DNA from 2 places in the Anaerotignum faecicola genome. Region 2 is predicted to be linked to the other one. Evidence: riboswitches for the same ligand, from Rfam matches in the RefSeq annotation. Region 2 holds a riboswitch; the other holds the start of a gene.
The links. Region 2 has a riboswitch for ZMP and ZTP ahead of purE (5-(carboxyamino)imidazole ribonucleotide mutase). Riboswitches for the same ligand answer to the same signal wherever they lie in the genome.
Positions count from the first base shown of each region.

Region 1: another riboswitch for ZMP and ZTP. It lies ahead of EJE48_RS01310 (formate--tetrahydrofolate ligase); the one in region 2 lies ahead of purE (5-(carboxyamino)imidazole ribonucleotide mutase).

Region 1 covers NZ_BHVZ01000001.1:282,808-290,839, reverse strand. The annotation lists gene EJE48_RS01320 (DMT family transporter) at 1-684, shown strand, start outside; gene EJE48_RS12660 (FtsK/SpoIIIE family DNA translocase) at 813-3,647, shown strand; ZMP/ZTP riboswitch at 3,745-3,824, shown strand; gene EJE48_RS01310 (formate--tetrahydrofolate ligase) at 3,938-5,611, shown strand; gene folD (bifunctional methylenetetrahydrofolate dehydrogenase/methenyltetrahydrofolate cyclohydrolase FolD) at 5,632-6,489, shown strand; gene EJE48_RS01300 (hypothetical protein) at 6,603-7,076, shown strand; gene rimO (30S ribosomal protein S12 methylthiotransferase RimO) at 7,217-8,032, shown strand, end outside.
Region 2 covers NZ_BHVZ01000012.1:773-8,804, forward strand. The annotation lists gene EJE48_RS12625 (amidohydrolase family protein) at 55-435, opposite strand; gene EJE48_RS12630 (dihydroorotase) at 465-1,322, opposite strand; ZMP/ZTP riboswitch at 1,510-1,617, shown strand; gene purE (5-(carboxyamino)imidazole ribonucleotide mutase) at 1,717-2,211, shown strand; gene purM (phosphoribosylformylglycinamidine cyclo-ligase) at 2,259-3,296, shown strand; gene purN (phosphoribosylglycinamide formyltransferase) at 3,241-3,897, shown strand; gene EJE48_RS09645 (IMP cyclohydrolase) at 3,904-4,623, shown strand; gene EJE48_RS09650 (phosphoribosylaminoimidazolecarboxamide formyltransferase) at 4,664-5,848, shown strand; gene purD (phosphoribosylamine--glycine ligase) at 5,881-7,143, shown strand; gene EJE48_RS09660 (phosphoribosylformylglycinamidine synthase) at 7,145-8,032, shown strand, end outside.

The sequences.
Region 1 (8,032 bases), on a different contig from region 2:
AATCCTGTGGACAGAAGGCAGCTCTTGATTTTTTCTGTTTTTGGTATGCTGAGCTGTCAGTATACTTATTTTGCGGCCATCCAATATTCCAATGCAGGCACGGCAACGGTGTTGCAGTCCTTGGCGCCTTTGCTGATTTTGGGGGTTGTGTGCTTCAAGGAAAAGCGTTGGCCTCGTAAAATGGAAACAGGTGCTATCTTTTGTGCATTGCTGGGGGTGTTTTTGCTCAGTACGCATGGCGATATTCACAGCATGAGCATCACAACCTTGGCTTTGGTGTTCGGCTTAGGTGCGGCGGCAGGCGGTGCGGCGTATAATCTGCTTTCCGGGGATTTATTGCGGCATTATGGCGTATATGCCGTTGTGGGCTATGCCATGCTGCTTGCGGGTGTGGCAATGCTGCCCTTTGTGCGCCCCTGGAGCTATGCCGTTCCTTTTGACCAAGGAACTGTTTTGGCGACGGCAGGGGTGGTTGTGATTGGCACGGCAATCGCATTTTCGCTCTATTTGAAGGGGGTCAGCGTTGTAGGACCCTTCATGGGAAGCCTGCTTGGGATGGTGGAGCCGATTACGGCGGTCATCGTTTCCCTTCTCTTTTTGCACGCAAAATTCCAAGGCATAGACCTGGTTGGCTTTGCGCTGATTCTGGGGACTGTGGTGGTGCTTTCCTTGCAATCGAAATAACGAAAAAAACAGGATACCTTGGGTTCTGCGGAAGCCAAGGTATATTTGCGTGCAAAGGAATTTTGTGATAAAATTATGTATTGGAAAATTTTTATCTGAAGGATATGGAAATAGATGAGGTGAGAGCTTTGGCGGAACAGAAAAATAAGAAAAAAACTGCCAAAACCACTGCAAAATCGCCGTCTGTGAAAAAAGCAACGGCAAGGAGCAGTGCCGGAAGGGAAACAGCAAAAAAGGAAACGGGAGCGAGAAAAGAGACCACCAGAATGACGGCGCAGCCTGCCCGTTTTGGGGACAGTATTCTGGATGAGGTCATTCTGCTTCTGATTATTGTTGCATCAATTATTGTATTCATCAGCCTGCTGACGGAAAAAATGGGCATCATCGGCGGCATCATCAGCAGCTTTTTCAAGGGACTTTTCGGGCTTGGCGGGCTTTTTCTGCCCATCTGCGTGATTGCCTACTGCATCTGGATGCTGGTGAGCGAGGAAAAGCGATATCCGTTTGTGCGCGGCATCGGGGCGGGGCTGTTTTTGCTGACCGTAGCCGCCTTTGCGCAGGTGTTGCACCCGATTCAGGTGGCAGAAAGCCTTGGCTTTTTCAAACGCTGTGGTGTGCTTTACGGCGCAGGTGCGTTTACAAATGGAGGGCTGACAGGTGGACTGATTGGCGGTGGACTGGACAGGGCATTGGACACCCTTGGGAGCGTCATTGTCCTATTGGCGACAGGAATTATTTCCATCGTCATGGCAACAGGAAAATCCTTTTTCCATGCCCTTGGGGATGCTAATGCGCACCGCAAGGCGAGACGGAAGGTGAAAAATGAAAAAATCAAGAATAAAGCCGAGCGGATTCGCCAGCAGGAGGAGCTGGAAGCGGAGCGACAGGCGAAAAGGGCACAGCGCCGCAGAAGGATGAACCGTGAGGATTTCAATATCGAGGTACAGGAGAACAGCAGCGAAACACCCTATGTGGAGGAAACGGTGTTCCGCAAGAAGCCTTTAATTCTGGAAACGAAAAAACGGGAACCGATTTTTGATTTTGTGAAGGAAAACGGCGCAGAGGCTGCGGTGCACAGAGAGGAAAAGACGGAGGATGTGCCGAAGGAAGCGCACGACGAAAAAGCCGCAGAAACGCCTTCTATCCGAGAAGCGGCGGCAATGCCGGCAGAGGATGTGCGGAAGGAGGCGGCAGAGGAGCAGGTGAAACCGCAGGCAACAGAATCCGATGCGGCGGATGCATTGTTTGCGGAAATCTTTGCGGAAAAGCCACGCGAGGAAAGCATCAGCATTGATATTCTGCCGGAGGAGGACATGGGCAAAACCGTTGTGCCGAGAAAGGAAACGTCCGCTGCCGAGGAAGAAATCCCCATTGCAATGATGGAGGAGGAGACTGTGGAAGAAACGCAGGCAGAGGAAGCGGAGGAATCCGAAGAAGCGGCAGAGGCGGAGGACGCGAAGCCGGCGGCAGATATACATGAGCCAAGGAAGGAGACGGCACCTGTCGAGGAGGAAAGGCCGTATATCTTTCCGCCGATTACGCTACTGGGAAAAGATCCGCAGACGGGCAACGGCAGCAACCGTTCGGAATTATTTGAAAATGCAAGAAAGCTGGAAACCACGCTGAAAAGCTTTAGCGTGGATGCAAAGGTAATCCAAATCAGCAGGGGCCCTACTGTGACGCGCTATGAGCTTTCGCCGAGCCAAGGCGTAAAGGTCAGCAAGATTGTGAATTTGGCGGATGATATCGCGCTGAATCTGGCGGCGAGCGGGATTCGTATTGAAGCGCCCATTCCTGGCAAGGCGGCAGTCGGCATTGAGGTGCCGAATAAGGAAACGCAGTCGGTTTATATGCGGACGCTGCTGGAAAGCGATGCCTTTAAGCAGCACCCCTCTAAGCTTGCCTTTGCACTGGGGCAGGATATTGCAGGCAACCCTGTTGTGACGGATATTGCAAAAATGCCGCACCTGCTGATTGCGGGTGCAACGGGTTCGGGGAAATCGGTCTGCATCAATACGCTGATTACGAGTATTCTTTATAAGGCAGACCCCAAGGAGGTTAAGCTGCTTCTGGTTGACCCGAAGGTGGTAGAGCTGAGCGTGTATAACGGGATTCCGCACCTTTTGATTCCGGTTGTGACAGATCCGAAAAAGGCGGCCTCTGCGCTGAATTGGGCGGTGCGTGAGATGCTGCAAAGATATAATGATTTTGCTGCCCATGGTGTCAGAGATATTAAGGGCTTTAATAAATTGATGGAAGAAAAGGGTGACGAAAAGGGCAAAATGCCCCAGATTGTCATTATCATTGATGAATTGGCAGACCTGATGATGGCAGCACCGGGCGAGGTGGAGGATGCTATCTGCCGTTTGGCGCAGATGGCGCGTGCAGCAGGGATGCACCTGATTATTGCGACACAGCGTCCCTCTGTGGATGTCATTACGGGGGTAATCAAGGCGAATATCCCTTCCAGACTGGCGTTTGCCGTATCCTCCGGCATTGACTCCAGAACGATTCTGGATATGGTCGGGGCGGAAAAGCTGCTGGGGAAGGGCGATATGCTGTTCTATCCTTCGGGACAAAGCAAGCCCTCTCGTTTGCAGGGCGCATTTGTGACGGATCAGGAGGTCGAAGCTATTGTCGATTTTCTGAAAAAGAGCAGCAAGCCTAATTATACACAGGAAACCATAGACCAAATTACCGCTGCCGGTAAGGTTGGTGGTGCGGCGGAGGATTCGGATGAATTTTTCTCTCAGGCGGTTGATTTGATTCTGGAAAAGGAAAAGGCATCTGTTTCCATGCTGCAAAGACAATTTCGCATCGGCTATAACCGCGCGGCAAGGCTGATGGATGATTTGGAGAAGCAGGGGATTGTCGGCCCGGAGGAGGGCAGTAAGCCCCGAAAGGTTCTCATTACGAAAAGCGAATGGGAGGAAATGACGGGCGCAGTTCCCGATGAGATTTAAAGCTGCCGATAAGGGATTGCAGAAGCACTCTGCAATCCTTTTTTCTGTTTTTGATTGAAATGGATTGACAAAAACAGACAAGTATAGTATTATCGGCATAGGGTCATATGACTGACGGAAGTGGAGACAACCACATGGAGTATGACTATTCGAATGCCGACCGTCTGGGCGATGATGCTTGGATTGGGTGCGGCTTTTTTTATGGAAAATTTTCGGTAAAAAAACGCACCGTCCCTTGTATCAGATGTGGAACAGCGGAATACCGCCAAAGCAGAGAGGAGATTTTTCGAATGTTTAAAACAGACTTACAGATTGCGCAGGAATGTAACATGGAGCATATCCTGAAGGTTGCTGAAAAAGCAGGGATTCCCGAAGAATATGTAGATTGCTACGGCAAATACAAGGGCAAAATCAGCAGCAAATATTACGACAAAATCAAAGATAACCCCGATGCAAAGCTGATTCTGGTAACAGCGGTGAACCCTACCCCCGCAGGCGAAGGCAAAACAACCGTTACCATCGGTCTGACAGAGGCATTGCAGCAGATGGGCAAGAATGCGATTACCTGCCTGCGTGAGCCTTCCTTGGGGCCCTGCATGGGCGTAAAGGGCGGCGCTGCCGGCGGCGGCTATGCACAGGTGGTTCCCATGGAGGATATCAACCTGCACTTTACCGGCGATTTGCACGCCATCACAACAGCAAATAACCTCTTGGCATCCATGGTGGATAACCACATTCAGCAGGGCAATGAGCTGAACATTGACCCCAGAAGAATTGCATGGAAGCGCTGTGTAGACCTGAATGACAGACAGCTGAGAAATGTGATTTCCGGCTTGGGCGGCAAGGTAAACGGCGTACCCAGAGAGGACGCGTTCCAGATTACCGTTGCTTCCGAAATCATGGCAATCTTCTGTCTGGCAAATGATTTGAAACAGCTGAAGGAAATGCTGGGCAGAATCATCGTTGGCTACACCTATGAGGATGAACCCGTAACAGCAAAAATGATTGGCGCAGACGGCGCAATGACAGTTCTTTTGAAGGATGCACTGCAGCCTAACGTAGTGCAGACACTGGAAAACACACTGGCAATTATTCACGGCGGCCCCTTCGCAAATATCGCACATGGCTGTAACTCCGTTATGGCAACAAAAACAGCAATGAAAATTGCGGATTATGTTGTAACAGAGGCAGGCTTCGGTGCAGATTTGGGTGCTGAAAAATTCTTTGATATCAAGTGCCGTAAGGCAGGCCTGAAGCCCGATGCGGTTGTTTTGGTTGCAACCGTGCGCGCGCTGAAATATAACGGCGGTGTGCCGAAGGCAGATTTGTCCAATGAAAATCTGGATGCACTGGCAAAGGGCTTTGTGAATCTGGAAAAGCACATTGAAAACATCCAGAAATACGGCGTTCCCGTTGTGGTAACACTGAACCATTTCGTAGCTGATACAGATGCAGAGGTGGCTTATGTGAAGGAACGCTGCGAATCCATGGGCGCAACCTTTGCCGTAGCGAAGGTTTGGGCTAACGGCGGCGAGGGCGGCAAGGCTCTGGCTGAAAAGGTTCTGGAAACACTGGAAACAAAGGAAAGCAAATTCCATTTCCTGTATGAGGATGAACTGAATATCGTAGAAAAGGTAAATAAGGTATGCAAGGAAATCTATGGCGCAGGCACAGTCAACTTCTCTGCGGCAGCAAAGAAAACACTGGCACAGATTGACAAGCTGGGCTTTAATGATTTCCCCGTATGTATTGCAAAAACACAGTATTCTCTTTCCGATGATCCCAAGGTTCTGGGTCGTCCGGAAGGGTTCGAGGTAACAGTAAAGGAGATTCGCATTTCCGCAGGCGCAGGCTTTATCGTTGTTCTGCTGGGCGATGTTATGACAATGCCCGGTCTGCCTAAGAAACCGGCTGCGCTGAATATCGACATTGACGATAACGGAAATGTGGTAGGTCTCTTCTAAGAAAAAGGGAGTTAAAAAGGATGAAAGCACAACTGATTGATGGCAAACGGATTTCTGCGGAAATTAAGGCAGAGGCGGCGGAGGAGGCAGCAGCATTAAAGGCAAAGGGTATCACACCCTGCTTAGCGGTTGTTTTGGTCGGCGATGATTCCGCCTCTCAGGTATATGTGAATAACAAGAAAAAGGCGTGTGAGGCAGTCGGGATTCGCTCGGTTTCCCATGTGTTGTCTGGGGAGACAACGGAGGAAGCACTTTTGGAGCTGATCGCCAAGCTGAACGCGGATAAGGACATTCATGGGATTCTGGTGCAGATGCCTGTGCCAAAGCAGATTGATGAACGAAAGGTTATTCTTGCCATCGACCCGAAGAAGGATGTGGATTGTTTCCATCCCGTAAACGTGGGCAATCTCCACACAGGCGGAGAGGGATTCCTTCCCTGCACCCCTGCGGGCATTATCGAACTGATTAAGCGCAGCGGTCATTCCATCGAAGGGAAGCAGTGTGTTGTGATTGGCAGAAGCAATATCGTAGGAAAGCCTGTGGCTATGCTGTTGATGCAGGAGAACGGCACTGTGACGATTTGCCATTCCAAAACAAGGAATCTGGCAGAAATCTGTCGGGGGGCAGATATCATTGTCAGCGCAGTGGGCAAGGTAAACACAGTGACGGCGGATATGGTAAAGGAAGGCGCGATTCTCATTGATGTTGGGATGAATCGCAATGAGGCAGGCAAGCTGTGCGGCGATGTGGATTTTGAGAACGTGAAGGAAATTGCAGGGGCGATTACGCCTGTTCCCGGCGGCGTTGGCCCGATGACCATCGCCATGCTGATGAAAAACTGCAACACAGCCGCAAAAATCCAGAATGGATTGGAATAAAGAAGAATTGTAAGAAAATCTTAAGATGGATACCCTTGACTTTCAGAGAGAGCCAAGGGTATTCTTTTTATATAGGGAAAATAAGGAAAAGCGGTCGGAAAGGAAGTGTTTGTATGAAAAAAGGTGCTTTGAAGGGTATTGTATGCTTGGTTGTAATCGTGGTTATCTGGATGGCAGTTTCTTTTCGGAGCAAACCGCTTTCCGAGGAGGGGGAAATTTCCCTTGAGAATTTTGTGGTTTGCCGTGTGCAGATGATGGAGATAAAAAATGATACAGGCTATGTGAGTGGGGCAGAAATCAGAGAGAAGGAACGGATGCAGAAGGCATTGGATGCGTTGGGTGAAATAGAGGTCAGAAAAATGATGCCATGGGAGAAGTTCTTTTCCGACAGGCAGGAACAGGAACCGTATTATACAATGATGATTCGGTACGACAGCGAAACGGAAGGACGGTATGAGTCGCTCGCCTGCTGGGAGGGAGGACGCATTGATTTCAGAGATACCGCCTACATGGTTACGGGAAAGGAGAAAACAAAAGCAACAGACCTACTGGAAGGACTTTTGCAGGAATACGAAACAGCAGAATAAGAGAAGCAACCCTCGATATTTTCGGGGGTTTTTCTTTGGCAGAAAGAGGGAAAAAGAATTTTGCGGAAATATAGCAATTTTCCCGGTTTTATAGTAAAATATAATGATGGAAAAAAGAGAAGATTTTAAGGAGGAATACAATGAGCAGAAAAATCGCATTCACCTCTTTGGGGTGCGATAAGAATAGAGTTGACAGTGAGGTTATGCTGGGGATTTTGCAGAAAAACGGCTACACAGCGGTAGCGGATGAGGCAGAGGCGGATATCATCGTGGTGAATACCTGCTGCTTTATCAAGGATGCTTTGGAAGAAAGCATTGAAACCATTCTGGAGATGTCCCAATATAAGAACCCTGATGTGGGGAACTGCAAGGGATTGATTGTGGCAGGCTGCTTAGGGCAGAGATATGAAAAGGAATTTTTTGATGAATTGCCGGAGGTGGATGCCATTATCGGTACAACGGCGTACGAATCCATCGCGGAAGTTGCGGATGAAATTCTGGGCGGCAAGGAGCAGGTGAAGCAGCTGGAAAGCATTGACCTTGCTATGCAGGATGGAAACGGCAAGCTGCGTGTGCTTTCGACCGCACCATATTTTGCGTATCTGAAAATTTCTGAGGGCTGCGACAACCGTTGCACCTATTGTGTGATTCCGCAAATGCGTGGCAGACACCGTAGCAGAGAGCTGGAAAGCCTTGTGGAGGAAGCAACCCTTTTGGCACAGCAGGGCGTGAAGGAATTGGTAATTGTTGCACAGGATACCTCGATCTACGGCAGAGATTTATACGGCAAGCCGATGCTGGATGAGCTTCTGCGGCGGCTGAATGCTATTGAGGGGCTGGAGTGGATTCGCCTGCTGTATGCGTATCCCGAAACGCTGACAGAGGAAACCATTGAGGCAATGGCAAGCTGTGAAAAGGTTTGTCATTATATTGATATGCCGATTCAGCATGGGAAT
Region 2 (8,032 bases):
TATACCTATTATATAGCTATTTCATTTATATAGCTATTTCTATCTGTTTCTATTTTACAGTGTTTCATCCTTCCATGCAATGCTGCCGTGATACATTGTCAGCCTGCAGGCACCAAAAACCTTTTCTCCTGCGAAGGGCGTTGCTCTGCCCATGCTCAGGAAGTCATCTGGGTTGATGGTGTATTCCTTATCCAAATCGTAAACCGTCAGGCTTGCAGGCTGTCCTTCTTCCAGAGGTGTGCCGACACAGAAGCGGTTTCTGGGATTGGTGTGCATCAACTCGATGAGCTTTTCCAGAGAAAGTACGCCTGTTTTCACCAGCTTGGTATACAGAATGGGGAAGGCAGTTTCCAGACCGACTACACCCATCAGGCTCTTTTCCAGACCTCTGCTCTTTTCCTCTGCGGAGTGGGGAGCGTGGTCTGTCGCAATCATACCAATCGTGCCGTCGAGAATACCGGCAATCAGTGCTTCTCTGTCCTCCTCGCTGCGGATGGGGGGTTCATTTTAAAGCGTCCGTCCTCCTGCAGCATGGAATCATTCATGGTCAGATAATGCGGCGCGGTTTCGCAGGTCACATCCAACCCCTCTGCCCTTGCCTTGCGGATGAGTGCCACGCTTTCCTTTGTGGAGATGTGGCAGACATGGTATTTCACGCCGGTTTCCTTTACCAGCTGCAAATCTCTCTCAATCTGCTTCCATTCGCTTTCGGAGCAGATACCCCGATGCCCATGTGCCTTTGCATATTCGCCCTTATGAATATAGCCGCCCGCAAGCAGGGAATTATCCTCGCAGTGCGCGGCAACAATTTTGTTGTAAGTGCTGATTTTTTTCATTGCTTCACGCATGATTTCATCATTTTGCACACCACGCCCATCATCAGAAAAGGCGCAGACATCATTGACGATTTCGTCATACGCCGCCAATTCCTCACCTTTTTCGCCTACCGTAATCGTGCCGTAGGGAACAACCTGAATGCAGGCGGTTTCGCGGATTGCCTTTAGCTGCACCTCCAGATTTTCCCGACAATCAGGGACGGGGTTCAGGTTCGGCATGGCGCAGACTGCCGTATAGCCGCCATGTGCCGCCGCAAGGCTGCCGCTTTTGATGGTCTCCTTATAAAAAAAGCCCGGCTCTCTCAGATGCACATGAACATCAATAAAACCGGGAAAAACAAAGCAGCCGTTTAAATCATAAACGGAACAATCTGCCTGAGGTGTGCGGTTGGAAATTTCGTGAATCATACCGTTGGCGATAAATACGTTGGATTTCATGAATTTGCCATGAACAAATACAGTTGCATTCGCTAGAATATAGTCCACTGTCTTCTCTCCTTTCGTCGCTAACTTGGTTCTAAACTTATTTTTATCTAAATCTTCAATACTATATCATAAAGGAATAGTAGTGTCAAGATATAGTTTTTTCGGAATTTTCCGTTACAAGAGAAAGTGTTTTGGGAATTTGTTGACACTGCAATTTCGTTGTGTTAGACTAAATTTGTAAATTTATGCGGTTTTTTGCAACTGACGGAACAGGTGGGCAACCACAGGGGAGCAAAGGACTTAAGAAAATCAAGCAGTGCAGAACTGCTTTTTGTCGACCGTCTGGGCAGTCTGTTTCTGTAATACGGAAGTAATGCGGAATCGGACTGCCTTTTTCTGTTTGTTCCGTAGGGAAAAAAGACAGGATGTTTTAGATTTTTTGAGGAGGTAACCCATGAAGAAAATTGGTATCGTTATGGGCAGTGACAGCGATCTGCCTGTAGTGGAAAAAGCGATGGCAACTCTGGAGAAATTCGGTGTTCCTTTTGAGGCGCACGTTTATTCTGCACACAGAACGCCTGTAGAGGCAAGCGAATTTGCAAAGGGCGCAAGGGCAAATGGCTTTGGTGCCATCATTGCGGCAGCGGGAAAGGCGGCACATCTGGCAGGTGCCATGGCGGCAAATACAACCCTTCCCGTAATTGGTATTCCTATCAAATCCTCCACATTGGATGGATTGGATGCTCTGCTTTCCACCGTACAGATGCCGGGGGGACTTCCTGTTGCAACCGTAGCCATTGACGGTGCGGAAAATGCAGCGCTTCTGGCAATCCAGATTCTGGCTGTGGAGGATGCGGCTCTGACAGAAAAGCTGGACAATGCAAGAAAAGAAGCAGCCGAAAAGGTTCTGGCAAAGAATAAGGCACTGGAAGAAAAATACGCAAAATAAGTTATTTCATATAAAAAATATAAGGACAAAGCGAGAGGAGAAAAAGAATGAAAAGCCATAGTGAAAGCTATAAAGCAGCAGGTGTAGATATTACAGCAGGGTATAAAGCAGTGGAGCTGATGAAGGAGCATATCGCAAAGACCATGTCCGCAGGGGTAATGGGTGATATCGGCGGCTTCGGCGGTCTGTTTGAATTGGATATGACAGGCATCACAAAACCCGTACTGGTCAGCGGTACAGACGGCGTTGGCACAAAGCTGAAATTGGCATTTCTGATGGATAAGCATGATACCGTAGGGATTGACTGCGTGGCTATGTGCGTAAACGATATCATTTGTGTTGGTGCAAAGCCCCTGTTCTTCTTGGACTATATCGCAGTCGGCAAGAACTTCCCCGAAAAGATTGCCTCCATCGTTAGCGGCGTGGCAGAAGGCTGTGTGCAGTCCGGTGCGGCACTGATTGGCGGCGAAACAGCAGAAATGCCCGGTTTCTATCCCGAGGATGAATACGATCTGGCAGGCTTCTCCGTAGGTGTTGTCGATAAGGATAAAATCCTGAACAACAAAACCATCAAAGAGGGCGATGTGATTTTGGCTCTGCCCTCCAGTGGTGTACATTCTAACGGCTTCTCTCTGGTGCGTCGTGTGCTGGATGTAGAAAATGCGGATATCAAAACACCTCTGGAAAGACTGGGTGGTAAATCCATCGGCGAAGCACTGCTTGCACCCACAAAGATTTATGTAAAGCCTATGCTGGCGCTGTTTGAAGAGGTGAAGGTAAAGGCGGTTTCCCATATCACAGGCGGCGGCTTCTATGAAAATATTCCCAGATCTATCCCCAAGGGCTTTGGCGCGAAAATCAATAAGGCAAGCCTGAAAACACCCCCCATTTTTGAACTGATTATGGAAAAGGGCAACATTCCTGAAAGAGATATGTATAACACCTTCAACATGGGCGTTGGCATGAGTGTGGTTATTGCAAAAGAGGATGCGGAAAAGGCACTGAAAATTCTGAAGGCAAACGGTGAGGATGCGTATATTATGGGCGAAATCATCGCCTCCGAGGAAGGTGTTGTCATTGTCTAAGACAAGGATTGCCGTATTCGTTTCCGGCGGCGGCACAAATTTGCAGGCACTGATTGATGCGGCAAAAAGAGGGGAAATCCCCAGCGGCGAAATCGCATTGGTGCTGGCAAGCAATGATAAGGCTTATGCACTGACAAGAGCGGCAGAAAACAATATCCCTTCTGTTGTGGTAAAGCGCAAGGAATTTGAAACACAGCTTGCGTATGAGGAAGCCGTGAAGGCGATTCTTGCGGAAAACAGCATTGATATGATTGTTCTGGCAGGCTTTATGTCCATCCTCAGTGAAAACTTCACAGCTGCATACCCTAAGCGTATCGTAAATGTGCATCCCTCTCTGATTCCTTCCTTCTGCGGTAAGGGCTTCTATGGGCTGCATGTGCACGAGGCGGCACTGGCGTATGGCGTAAAGGTGACGGGTGCAACGGTGCATTATGTAAATGAAATCCCCGATGGCGGCGAAATCATTTTGCAGAAGGCAGTGGAAATCGAAGAAGGGGATACCCCTGAGGTACTGCAAAGAAGAGTCATGGAGCAGGCGGAATGGATTCTTCTGCCCAAGGCAGTGGAAATGGTGGCAGCAAGACTGCAGAAAGGACAGTAAAAAAGCATGAATGTATATAAAAAGGATACCATGAAGAATTTGGTAAAGGATAACAGCTATGTGGGTCGCGGCATTGTCATCGGCAAAACAGAGGATGGCACAAAGGCGGCAGTGGCTTATTTCATCATGGGGCGCAGCGATAACAGCCGCAACCGTATCTTCAAGGAGGAGGGTGAGGATGTTATGATTTATCCCTTCGATGCATCCAAGGTGGAGGACCCTTCTCTGATTATCTACGCACCCATCCGTAAGCTGGATGGCAAGCTGATTGTGACAAACGGCGACCAGACAGATACCATCCGTGATTTTGTTGTTGCGGGCAAATCCTTTGAGGATGCACTGGAAACCAGAGAATTTGAACCCGATGCACCGAACTGGACACCCAGAATCAGCGGTATGCTGACCTTCGCAGAAAATGATTTTACATATAAAATGAGTATCCTGAAAAGTGCGGATGAAGCCGGCACAGCCTGCAACAGATTCACCTATTCCTACAAGGCAATCGCTGGAGTAGGGCATTTCCTGCATACCTATATGGGCGACGGCAGCCCTCTGCCTACCTTTACGGGCGAGCCCGAACGTGCAAGCATCCCCAACGATATTGATGCATGGACAAAGGAAATCTGGGAAAATCTGAATGAGCAGAACAAAATTTCCATCTATGTACGCTTCACAGACCTGAAAACAGGTGCGGTTGAAAATAGAATGATTAACAAAAATGTGTAAGCATTGTTGGCAGAACAGGGAAGAAAGGAGTTTTTGGCAAATGAAAGAATTTGAATTGAAATATGGCTGTAATCCAAACCAGAAGCCTGCAAAAATCTTTATGGAGGACGGCAGCGATCTGCCCATCGAAATCCTCTGCGGCAGACCCGGCTACATCAACTTTCTGGACGCATTCAACAGCTGGCAGCTGGTAAAGGAAATCAAGGAAGCACTGGGTATGCCTGCGGCAACCTCCTTCAAGCATGTAAGCCCTACCTCTGCGGCAGTCGGCACACCCATGAGTGATGCGCTGAAAAAAGCCTGCTTCGTGGATGATATCGAGGGTCTGGATGATTCCCCTCTGGCATTGGCTTACGCAAGAGCAAGAGGGACAGACAGAATGTCCTCCTTCGGGGACTGGATTGCGCTGAGTGATGTTTGTGATGCAACAACCGCAAAGCTGATTAAAAGAGAGGTTTCCGATGGTATCATTGCGCCCGGCTATACAGAGGAAGCACTGGAAATTCTGAAAACAAAGAAAAAGGGCAACTATAATATCGTAAAAATCGACCCTGCCTATGTGCCTGCGGTGCAGGAAAAGAAACAGGTTTTCGGCATTACCTTTGAGCAGGGCAGAAATAACTTCGCCATCAATAAGGCTCTTCTGGAAAATGTAGTAACAGAAAACAAGAACCTGCCTGAGGAAGCAAAGCGCGACCTTATTATCGCATTGATTACACTGAAATATACACAGTCCAACTCCGTTTGCTTCGCAAAGGACGGACAGGCAATCGGCGTTGGTGCAGGGCAGCAGTCCAGAATCCACTGCACCAGACTGGCAGGCAACAAAGCTGACATCTGGCATCTGAGACAGCATGAAAAGGTTCTCAATCTGCCTTTCCTGCCCACCGTAGGCCGCCCCGATAGAGATAACACCATCGATATTTATATCTCCGATGATTATGAGGATGTTCTGGCTGAGGGTACATGGCAGACATTGTTCTCTGAAAAGCCCGAGCCTTTGACAAAGGAAGAAAAGAAGGCATATCTTTCTACAATCAAGGGTGTGGCACTTGGCTCCGATGCATTCTTCCCCTTCGGTGACAATATTGAACGTGCGGCAAAGAGCGGCGTTAGCTATATTGCAGAGCCCGGCGGCTCCATTCGTGATGATAATGTAATTGAAACCTGCAACAGATTCGGCATGGCAATGGCATTCACAGGCATGAGATTGTTCCATCACTGATTAAGAAAAGATTGGAAAGGAGCTTGCGAAAAATGAAAATTGTGGTAGTTGGCGGTGGCGGCAGAGAGCATGCCATCATTAAGAAAATCAAAGAAAATCCACAGGTAACGGAGCTGTATGCACTGCCCGGCAACGGCGGCATTGCTAAGGACGCGACCTGCGTAGATATTGCGGCGAAGGATGTGGAAGGCGTGGTTGCCTTCGCAAAGGAAAAGGGCATTGATTTTGCTGTTGTTGCACCGGATGATCCTTTGGTTCTGGGTATGGTGGATGCGCTGAACGCAATCGGTATTCCTTGCTTCGGGCCTGATAAAAAGGCGGCAATTCTGGAGGGCAGCAAGGTGTTCTCCAAAAATCTGATGAAAAAATACGGCATCCCCACAGCGGCGTATGAAGTGTTTGATGATATGGAAAAGGCGTTGGCTTATCTCGAAACCGCACCTCTGCCGACCGTTGTGAAGGCGGATGGTCTGGCACTGGGTAAAGGCGTTATCATTGCAGAAACAAAGGAGCAGGCACAGGATGCGGTGCGCTCCATGATGGCGGATAAGGTGTTCGGCGCAAGCGGCGACCATGTCGTAATCGAAGAATTTATGACAGGTCCCGAGGTTTCCGTTCTTGCCTTCACAGATGGCAAAACAATGGTTCCTATGGTTTCCGCAATGGATCATAAGAGAGCCTTGGATGGTGATAAGGGTCTGAATACCGGCGGCATGGGGACGATTGCACCCAACCCCTTCTATACTGAGGCTGTAGCAAAGGAATGTATGGAAAAGATTTTCGTACCGACTATGGAAGCGATGAACAAGGAAGGGCGCACCTTTAAGGGCTGCCTGTTCTTCGGTCTGATGATTACACCTGCCGGCCCCAAGGTAATTGAATATAACTGCCGCTTCGGCGATCCCGAAACACAGGTAGTTCTGCCTCTGCTGGAAAGCGATTTGCTGACCATTATGCAGGCGGTAGCGGCTGAAAAGCTGGCTGATGTTGAGGTAAAATTCAGCGATAAGGCGGCTTGTTGTGTCATCATGGCATCCGCAGGCTATCCCCAGAGCTATGAAAAAGGCTTCCCCATCACATTGCCCGAAAAGGATCAGCTGATTTTTGTTGCAGGCGCAAAGAAAGAGGGCGGCAAGCTGCTGACAAACGGCGGTCGTGTGCTTGGTGTTACGGAAATTGCGGACACCTTGCCTGAAGCAATCGCAAAATCCTATGAAGCTGTAAAAACAGTGAAATTCGATAACGCTTTCTATAGAAACGATATTGGGAAAAAAGCCCTTGCGGTGGAGGTATGAAATGGTTTATAGAATCTATGTTGAAAAAAAGCAGGGTCTGACTGCCGAAGCAGATGCCCTGAGAAATGATATTGTCAATCTGTTGGGCATCAAGGGGCTGACAGGGCTGCGCCTGCTGAACCGCTATGATGCAGAGCAGCTGGATAAGGATTTATTTGATTACTGCACAAAAACGGTATTCTCCGAACCGCAGCTGGATGATTTGAGAGAAGAAATCCCTACAGATGGTGCGGCTGTGTTTGCGGTAGAATATTTGCCGGGTCAGTTTGACCAGAGAGCAAATTCCGCAGCGGAATGTATTCAGATTATTTCCAAGCAGGAAAGACCTTTGATTAAGACCGCAAAGGTTTATGTACTGTATGGCAATCTGAGCAGGGAGGATGTTGAGGAGATTAAGAAATACCTCATCAACCCCGTAGAATCCAGAGAAGCATCTCTGGACGCGTTTGATACACTGGATGTGAAATATGAAATCCCTACAGAGGTTGCTACCGTGGAGGGCTTCTGTGAAATGGATGAAGCGGCATTAGCGGCTTATATCAAGGATATGGGTCTGGCGATGGATTTGGATGATATCAAGGTTTGCCAGAAGTATTTTCTGAGTGAGCAGAGAGACCCTACCATTACGGAAATCAAGATGATTGATACCTATTGGTCTGACCACTGCCGTCATACTACTTTCCAGACAACCATCGACAGCATCAAATTTGAGGATGCGACCCTGCAGGCGGCATATAACGAATATCTGGCAACCAGAGAAGCCATCGGCAGAACAAAGCCCATCAATCTGATGGATATGGGTACGATTGTAGCAAAATTCCTGAAAAAGGAAGGCAAGCTGGATAAGCTGGATGAATCCGAGGAAATCAATGCCTGCACTGTGAAAATT